One region of the Bradyrhizobium sp. WYCCWR15520 genome, then DNA from elsewhere that is predicted to be linked to it. Evidence: riboswitches for the same ligand, from Rfam matches in the RefSeq annotation. Region 1 holds a riboswitch; the other holds the start of a gene.
What was found. A riboswitch is a leader RNA that binds a small molecule or an ion and turns the genes downstream of it on or off. The one in region 1 is predicted to bind S-adenosylmethionine.

Region 2: it holds a riboswitch for S-adenosylmethionine, as region 1 does, so the genes downstream of both, AC0QUY_RS31160 (O-succinylhomoserine sulfhydrylase) here and metX (homoserine O-acetyltransferase MetX) in region 1, are expected to answer to the same signal.

Annotation. Positions count from the first base shown of each region.
Region 1 is NZ_JBWBWM010000046.1:30,131-34,871, forward strand. It holds gene AC0QUY_RS35655 (prephenate/arogenate dehydrogenase family protein) at 1-662, opposite strand, end outside; gene hisC (histidinol-phosphate transaminase) at 659-1,756, opposite strand; gene AC0QUY_RS35665 (chorismate mutase) at 1,785-2,633, opposite strand; SAM riboswitch at 2,797-2,876, shown strand; gene metX (homoserine O-acetyltransferase MetX) at 2,958-4,160, shown strand; gene metW (methionine biosynthesis protein MetW) at 4,162-4,741, shown strand, end outside.
Region 2 is NZ_JBWBWM010000032.1:89,708-94,448, forward strand. It holds gene AC0QUY_RS31145 (MATE family efflux transporter) at 1-1, opposite strand, end outside; gene AC0QUY_RS31150 (PQQ-dependent sugar dehydrogenase) at 239-1,573, shown strand; gene AC0QUY_RS31155 (2'-deoxycytidine 5'-triphosphate deaminase) at 1,711-2,817, opposite strand; SAM riboswitch at 2,940-3,019, shown strand; gene AC0QUY_RS31160 (O-succinylhomoserine sulfhydrylase) at 3,090-4,283, shown strand; gene AC0QUY_RS31165 (SGNH/GDSL hydrolase family protein) at 4,344-4,741, opposite strand, start outside.

The DNA of each region.
Region 1 (4,741 bases):
GCGGAGAACTTGATCACCTCCGACGACGTCACCTGCGCCAGCTCGTCCGCGGTGCCGACGATGGTGTAGGCGATCAGATGCGGCAGATGGCTGGTGATCGCCAGCACCAGGTCGTGATGATCAGGCGTCATGATCTCGACCTTGGCGCCCATGCCGGCCCAGAACGCGCGCAGCGTTTCGATCGCCATGGGATCGGCGCCGTCGGGCGGGGTTAGAATGCACCAGCGGTTGATGAAGAGTTCGGCGAAGCCGGAGTCGGGCCCCGAATGTTCGGTGCCGGCGACCGGATGCGCCGGCACGAAATGAACGTTGCCCGGCAGGTGTGGCGCCATTTCGCGGACGATGGCGCCCTTGACCGAGCCGACGTCGGAAACGATCGCGCCCGCTTTGAGGAACGGCGCGATCTCCTGCGCCACCGGGCCGCAGGCGCCGACGGGAATGCAGAGGATCACGAGGTCGGCGTCCCCGACGGCTTCCGCGTTGGTCTCCAGCACGCGATCGACGATACCGAGCTCGGTGACCCGCGCGCGGGTTTTCTCCGAGCGCGCCGTGGTGACGATTTCGCTGGCAAGCCCCTGGGCCCGCACAGCGCGCGCGATCGAGCCGCCGATCAGGCCGAAGCCGATCAGCGCGACGCGTCGGAAAATCGGCGCCGCGCTCACTTGACCGCCACGAAGTCGCGCAAGGCTTCGACGACGAGGCGGTTGGCCTCCTCGGTGCCGATGGTCATGCGCAGTGCGTGCGGGAGGCCGTAATTGTTCAGCGCGCGCAGCACCAGGCCGCGTTTGGTGAGAAACGCATCCGCTTCAGTCGAGGTCTTGCCTTTCTCGGTCGGGAAATGGATCAGCACGAAGTTCGCGACGCTGGGCGTCACCTTCAAGCCGAGCTTGCCAATCTCCTCGGTCAGCCAGTTGCGCCATTGCTCGGTAAAGGCCTTCGACATCTGGACATGCGCGGTGTCCTCGATCGCGGCCACCGCCGCCAGCATCGCCGGCGTCGAGACGTTGAAGGGCCCGCGGATCCGGTTGACGGCATCGACGATGTTGGCCGGGCCGAACATCCAGCCGATCCGCAGAGCCGCGAGCCCGTGAATCTTGGAGAAGGTGTGTGTCATCACGGTATTTTCGGTGGTCGCCACCAGCTCCAGCCCTAGCTCGTAGTCGTTACGCGACACGTAGTCGGCGTACGCAGCATCGAGCACCAGCAGCACATGCGGCGGCAGACCGGCGCGCAGCCGCTTGACCTCGTCGAAGGGTACATAGGTGCCGGTCGGGTTGTTCGGGTTGGCGAGCCAGACCAGTTTGGTCTTCGGCGTCACGCGCGCAAGAATGGCGTCGACGTCGGCGGTGAAGTTGGTCTCCGGCGCCACCACGTTCTTGGCGCCGTTCGCCATCGTGGCGATCGGGTAGACCAGGAAGCCGTGGGCGGTCGAGATCGCCTCATCGCCATGGCTGAGATAGGTGTGCGCCAGAAGATTGAGGATTTCGTCCGAGCCGGCGCCGCAGATGATGCGGCTGGGATCGAGACCGTAGGCGCGACCGATCGCCTCGCGCAGCACCTTTGAGGTTCCTTCCGGATAGTCTTCCAGATGCCCGGCGGCGTCCTTGTAGACGGCTATCGCCTTCGGCGACGGCCCGAACGGGGTCTCGTTGGCCGACAGCTTGAACACCTTGCGGCCCGGCTCGGGCACCGGCGTCTTGCCGGGCGTGTAGGGCGCAATATCGAGAATGCCGGGATTCGGCACGGGGCGGTTCATCTTCAACTCCGGAAATGGCAGGCAGCGTTTAAGGCTTCGCAGACCCGTTCGGGGGCACCGTATAGCGTGTTGCGTGGCTGCCGACGAGGGCCGAAGAACGCACCGAGGCCCCGGCCTGGATCAGGGCGGCTTTGATCTTTTCGAAGCCGGTGCCTGCGTCCGAGACCAGAAGCGCCGCGCCGTCGAAGGCGGTATCGGGCACGGCGACGATTTCGGCGAGCGGGGCCAGCGCACGGGCGACATCGGCGTTCCACCCCGAGACGCGGACGCTCCACATCTCGACTTCCGTCACCATGGCGTCGTCGGCGACCCGCGAGATCACGAACACGGGCAGCGCCGCCGGATGATCGGCGCGTTCGAGGAACGGCAGCCGGGCGATGATCTTCGGCGCGCCATCGGCTTCCAGCGCATTCCACCACGGCGTGCGGCTCGACACCGCCGAGACCAGCGCCAGATCGCCCTTCGATTTCGCCACCGCCTCGACGGCGGCCTGCGCGCTGAAATGGCCGACATAGGGCACCACGAAGCCGAAGTGAAAGCGTGCCGAGTCCCGCATCGCGGGCTCGCCGACCGAGACGTCCGCATGCACCGAGAACGGCGCCTGGACGTAAGTGAAGGTCGAGATGATGACGCGCCAGATACTTTCGATGGTGTCGAGCGGCAGGATGCCGCGATGGCGCCGGACGAGCTCGCGCATCATGCTGGCCTCGCGCGCCGGGCGAAATGCCGAGCCGACTTCCTGGGTCTGCTTCACCTGGATCAGCCGGTCGATAATGTCGCCGCGCGCCATCAGCAGGCGATGGACCTGCTCGTCGATCGCGTCGATCTCCTTGCGCAATTCCTGCAGCGAGGGCGGAGCCGGGGGAGCTTTGGACATCTCAGAAACCTTCAGGGCCGGATCGATCCGAAATCACCGGCAATCATGGCCATTGATTAGAAAAGACGGCCGCTGAAAGCAAAGAGAAACGTCAGATCCGCCATGATCCTCGCAGGGTTAACCATGCGCTGCCTTGACGGGGGACCTGCTTCGGACTAGCTTTGTTCCATTCCGTGGTCATTTGAGCCGGCCGGCTTGCAGCCACGTTAAACAACTCGCTAAACAGGCCGGGGACAGAGTTGATCCCGGCCGAACCTTTCGTTCAGGCCGGGTTTTTTATGGCCTGACTTCTGTCTGGAGCCTCCGCAAGGAGGTTGGTCGTCGATGACAAATTTGCAGTCGGTATCCAGTCCGTCGATTCACAGCGAGGACCGCGCCCACGAGGCCGATCATCCGACTTCGACGGTGGCGAAGTTCGGCGTCGAGCAGCCGCTAAAGCTCGATTGCGGCATTGATCTCGCGCCGTTCCAGATCGCGTATCAGACCTATGGCGAGCTGAACGCCGATCGCTCCAACGCGATCCTGATCTGCCACGCGCTGACGCTGGATCAGCATGTCGCCAATGTGCATCCCCTGACCGGCAAGGCCGGCTGGTGGGAAATCATGGTCGGCCCCGGCCGTCCGCTCGATACCGACAAGTACTTCATCATCTGTTCGAACGTGATCGGCGGCTGCATGGGATCGACCGGTCCGGCCTCGACCAATCCGGCGACCGGCAAAGCCTGGGGGCTGGATTTCCCGATCATCACCATCCCCGACATGGTCCGCGCGCAGGCCTTGCTGCTCGACCGGCTGGGCATCGAGACACTGCTCTGCGTGATCGGCGGATCGATGGGCGGCATGCAGGTGCTGCAATGGACCGCCGCCTATCCGGAGCGGGTGTTTTCGGCGCTGCCGGTGGCGTGCAGCACGCGCCATTCGGCGCAGAACATCGCGTTTCACGAACTCGGCCGGCAGGCCGTGATGGCTGACCCGGACTGGCACCATGGGCGCTATTTCGAACGCAACACCCATCCGCATCGCGGGCTGGCGGTGGCGCGGATGGCAGGGCACATCACCTATCTCTCCGACGCGGCGCTGCATCGCAAGTTCGGACGGCGGATGCAGGACCGCGAGCTGCCGACGTTTTCGTTCGACGCGGATTTCCAGGTCGAAAGCTATCTGCGTTATCAGGGATCGTCCTTTGTCGAGCGTTTCGACGCCAACAGCTACCTCTATCTGACGCGGGCGATGGACTATTTCGATATCGCCGCCGACCACAACGGCGTGCTGGCGCAGGCGTTTCGCGGCATCAAGACCCGCTTCTGCGTGGTGTCATTCACTTCCGACTGGCTGTTCCCGACCTCGGAATCGCGCGCGCTGGTGCATGCGCTGAACGCATCGAGCGCGCGGGTGTCGTTTGCCGAGATCGAGACCGACCGCGGCCACGACGCCTTCCTGCTCGACGTGCCCGAGTTCTTCGACATTTCCCGCGCCTTCCTGGAATCCGCGGGCAAGGCGCGCGGCCTTGACGTTACGGGAGGCTGACATGGCGTTGCAGGAACAGGCCTTGCCGCTCGGCGGCATCGCTCCCGATCGCACCGGCAAGCATCGCACCGATCATCTGCTCGTCGCCGAAATGATTTCGGCCGGCTCAAAAGTGCTCGACGTCGGCTGCGGCGACGGCGAACTCTTGCAACTGCTGGAGAGCCGCGGCATCGATGGCCGCGGCATCGAGCTGTCGCGCGAGGGCGTCAACCGCTGCGTCGCCAGGGGGCTGGCCGTGGTGCAGGGCGACGCCGATACCGATCTCGTCAATTATCCCGACGATGCTTTCGACTACGTGATCCTGTCGCAGACGCTGCAGGCGACGCGGCAGCCGAAGACCGTGCTGGAGAATCTGTTGCGCATCGGCCGGCGCGCGGTCGTGTCGTTCCCGAATTTCGGCTTCTGGAAGATGCGGCTGCAACTGCTCGTCGGCGGCCACATGCCGCGCACCGAACATCTCCCCGCCACCTGGTACGACACGCCGAACATCCATTTCTGCACCATCAAGGATTTCGTCCAGCTGTGCGACGAGATCAACGTCAAGATGGAGCGCGCGGTGGCGCTCGATCTCTATGGCCGCC
Region 2 (4,741 bases), on a different contig from region 1:
TTTCTGCTCCCCGCGCGCGGTCTTTGGTGGCCGCGGCGCGCTGTTTCCTAGCATGGCAGAGGACGATTCCGCGTGCACGGGGCGCAATGGGGCCCTGCGGGATTGCAGGCGGGGCCATACGTCCGCCACCTGCGCGGGCCACGCCGCCGGCCAGCCACTTCACAGGGAATTCATGCCGGCTCGACGAACGTTCGAGCCGGCACCGCATTGTCAAGGCAATAATCCCGGGAACCTCGCCATGCGCAAGCATATCCCTTTGGCCATCTGCGTCAGCGCGTTGGCGCTGCCGCTGGCCGCATGCAACGATCCCAAGGAGACAGCGACGGTGGCGCAGACCTATGGTCCTTCGCCGACGCTGCCGGCGCCGGAACATTCATGGATCCCGACCGTCGAGATCGCCTCGGTCAACCGCTGGCCGGACGGCGCCAAGCCGACCGCCGCCAATGGCATGACGGTCACCGCCTTTGCCACCGGGCTCGATCACCCGCGCACCGTCTACACGCTGCCGAATGGCGACGTGCTGGTCGCCGAGAGCAACGCGCCGCCGAAGCAGAGCGGCTTCAGCATCAAGGGCTTCATCTACGGACTGGCGCAGAGCTGGGCGGGCGCGGGCGTGCCGAGTGCCAACCGCATCACGCTGTTGCGCGACGCCGATGGCGACGGCGTGGCCGAGACCCGCAGCGTGTTTCTGAGCAACCTGAATTCGCCGTTCGGCATGGTGCTGGTCGGCGAGGATTTCTATGTCGCCAATGCCGACGCGATCGTGAAATTCACGTACCGCGAGGGGGACACCAAGATCAGTGCGCCCGGCGTCAAGCTGGCGGACCTGCCGGCCGGCCCCCTCAATCATCACTGGACCAAGGACCTGACGGCGAGCGCCGACGGCAGCAAGCTTTATGCAACCGTCGGCTCCAACAGCAATATCGGCGAGAACGGCATGGAGGCCGAGAAGGATCGCGCCGCGGTGCTGGAGGTCGACCGTGCCAGCGGCCAATGGCGTGTGTTCGCGTCGGGCCTGCGCAATCCCAATGGTCCGGCATGGAATCCGACGACGGGCGAGCTCTGGGTCGTCGTCAACGAGCGCGACGAGCTCGGCAACGATCTGGTGCCCGATTACATGACTTCGGTGAAGGACGGCGCGTTCTACGGCTGGCCGTACAGCTATTTTGGCGATCGCGTCGATACCCGCGTCGAACCGCGGCGGCCCGACCTGGTGCAGAAGGCGATGGCGCCCGATTATGCGCTCGGCGCGCATACGGCGTCGCTCGGGCTTGCGTTCAACACCGGCAATCTGTTTCCGCCGGATATGGAGGGCGGCGCCTTCATCGGCCAGCACGGCTCGTGGAATCGCAAGCCGCGCTCAGGCTACAAGGTGATCTTTGTGCCCTTCAAGGACGGCAAGCCATCGGGTCCGCCGCAGGACGTGCTGACCGGCTTCCTCAACGACAACGGCGAAGCGCAGGGCCGTCCCGTCGGCGTGCGGCTCGACAAGCAGGGCGCGCTGCTGGTGGCTGACGATGTCGGCAACACGGTGTGGCGCGTGACGCCGGCGGCGAAATCGGCGGCGCGGTAGCGCTTCGCCGTCATTGCTAGCGAAGCGACGTGTCCGCCCCTGCTTTAGCCAAGGCGGAAGCAATCCCATCGCACGGCGTAACGGATAGATGGATTGCTTCGTCGCCTTCGCTCCTCGCAATGACGGCGAACGGTGAGCTACACCCGGAAATGCTTGCTCAGCTTCAGCCCCTGCGCCTGATAGTTCGAGCCGATGCGCTGGCCGTACATGGCGTCGGGGCGCGACAGCATCTTCTCATAGACCAGGCGGCCGACGATCTGGCCGTGCTCGAGGATGAACGGCACCTCGCGCGAGCGCACTTCGAGCACGGCGCGCGCGCCCTGCCCGCCGGCGCCGGCATAGCCGAAGCCGGGATCGAAGAATCCCGCATAGTGCACGCGGAATTCGCCGACCAGCGGATCGAACGGCACCATTTCGGCGGCGTAATCCGGCGGCACCTGCACGGCCTCCTTGGAGGCCAGGATGTAGAACTCGCCGGGATCGAGGATGAGGCTGCCGTCGGATCGCGCCGGGATCGGCTCCCAGAATTCGTCGACGCCATAGCCGCCGCGACGGTCGACATCGACGACACCGGTGTGGCGCTTGGCGCGGTAGCCGACGAAGCCGCCGGAATTCTTGCCGGACAGATCAACCGAGAGTGCGACGCCATTGGCCAGATCGGCGTCGTCGATGTCGACCAGCCGTTCGGCGTCATGCAGCGCATCGAGTTCGTCGGCATTAAGGATGGCGTCACCGGTGCGGAAGCGCACCTGGCTGAGCCGCGAGCCTTCGCGCAGCAGCACCGGAAACGTCTTCGGGCTGATCTCGGCATAGAGCGGGCCGTGATAGCCGGCGCCGATCATGTCGAAGCGGCGGGTGCCGTCGGCAATCACGCGCGTGAACACGTCGAGCCGCCCCGTCGAGCTCTTCGGATTGGCGGCGGCCACGATCTCGGGCGGCAAGGCGAGACTTTCCAGCAGCGGGACGATGTAGACGCAATTGGTCTCCAATACCGCGCCGTCGGAGAGATTTATTTCATGCAACTTCAATTCGTCGATGCGCTCGGCAACGGTCGCGCCGGGACCGGGCAGGAAGCTCGCCCGCACCCGGTAGGCGATGTCGCCAAGGCGCAGGTCGAGGCTCGCCGGCTGGATCTGGCTTTCGACAAAGGGATAGGCCGGCAGGATCAGGCCCGCATCCGCCATCGCCGCGATCATGCGGTCGGGCAGAATCCCGTTGGCGTCGGGCGGTAGCGTGAACGACACGGCGCGGTCCTCTGAGGTGGCCCTTTCGGATGCCCAAATGTCATCCAAACCTCGCAAATATGGGCTTTTAGGGGTTATCTGATGGCCGCCTTGACTGAAAGGGCGCAAGCGAATATCAGCATGACTTATCCCGTGGTGATTTGAGCCGGCCGGCTTGCAGCCACGTTAAATAAATCGCTAAACAGGCCGGGGACACGTGTGATCCCGGCCTGGGGAAATTTTTCCAGGCCGGTTTTTTGTGACCATTTTCCAGTGGTCACGGCGGAGGTCACATGTCTGAAGTTGGTTCTACCAAGCGCTATCGTCCCGAAACCCGCCTCGTCCATGGCGGCACCCTGCGCTCGCAATTCGGCGAGACGTCGGAAGCGCTGTTTCTCACCCAGGGTTACGTCTACGAGAGCGCCGAGCAATGCGAGGCGCGCTTCAAGGGCGAGGATCCCGGTTTTATCTATTCGCGCTATTCCAATCCCACGATCTCGATGTTCGAGCGCCGCATGATCGAGCTCGAGGGCGCGGAAGCCGCCCGCTCCACCGCCACCGGCATGGCCGCGGTGACGACCGCGATCCTGGCGCCGCTCAGGGCCGGCGATCACGTGGTCGCCTCGAAGGCCCTGTTCGGCTCGTGCCTTTACGTTGTGCAGGACCTCCTGCCGCGCTACGGTATCGAAACGACGCTGGTCGACGGTCTCGATCTCGACCAATGGCAGCGCGCATTGCGGCCTAACACCAAGACCTTCTTCCTGGAGAGTCCGACCAATCCGACGCTCGATGTGCTCGATATTCCCTCGATTGCCGAGATCGCGCACAGGGGCGGCGCCCGGCTGGTCGTCGACAACGTGTTCGCCACCCCGATCTGGCAGAGCCCGCTGTCGCTCGGCGCCGACGTCGTGGTCTACTCCGCGACCAAGCACATCGACGGCCAGGGCCGCTGCCTCGGCGGCATCATTCTCTCGTCCGAAGCCTTCATCGCCGAGCACCTGCACAACTTCATGCGCCAGACCGGGCCGTCGCTGTCGCCGTTCAACGCCTGGGTCCTGCTCAAGGGCCTGGAGACGCTTGGCGTGCGGGTGCGCGCGCAGACCGACAACGCGGCGAAGCTCGCCGAGACGCTGGCAAGCCATCCGAAGATCTCGCGATTGATCTATCCCGGCCGCGCCGATCATCCGCAGGCGGAGCTGGTGAAGAAGCAGATGCGCGGCGGTTCGACGCTGGTCGGCTTCGAGGTGAAGGGCGGCAAGGCGGCCGCCTTCCGCGTCCTCAATGCCTTGAGGCTTGCGAAGATCTCCAACAATCTCGGCGATGCCAAGAGCCTCGTCACCCATCCCGCGACGACGACGCATCAGCGCCTCACGCCCGAGGCGCGCGCCGAACTCGGCATCAGCGAGGGCTTCATTCGCTTCTCGGCAGGCCTCGAGCATGCAGACGATCTGATCGAGGATGTTGCGCAGGCGCTGGAGAAGGCGTAGCGGGCGAATGGCGAATAGCATCTTCACCATTCGCTATTCGCTACTTCCTATTCGCCAACATCACATCGGCCGATAGGCCCGCACATCCGCCGGCACGGCGACGCCGAGCTTGATCTGGCCGACCGACTTGATGATGTCGTCGCCGAGCAGTTGCGCGAAGCAGGCGTAGCCCCAGTCGCTCATGTGCAGGCCGTCGGCGATCACGAAATTCTCGATCGGGATTGCCTGCTTTTCGTGCCAGTCCTTCATCACCGCAAAGCGCGGGAAGACGCCGACCTTGCGCAGCTCGGCGACCTTGTTGAGCAGCGACATCATCTTGCCGGCGCTCTCGGCGTGCTCGTTGACGCGCGGCGAATATTGCGGATCGATCAGCACGACGTCGGCGCCCGCGGCCTGAATGCGCCCGATGCCTTCCTCGACGAGTTTTGCCGTCTCGGCGGGATCAAGATTACGCAACA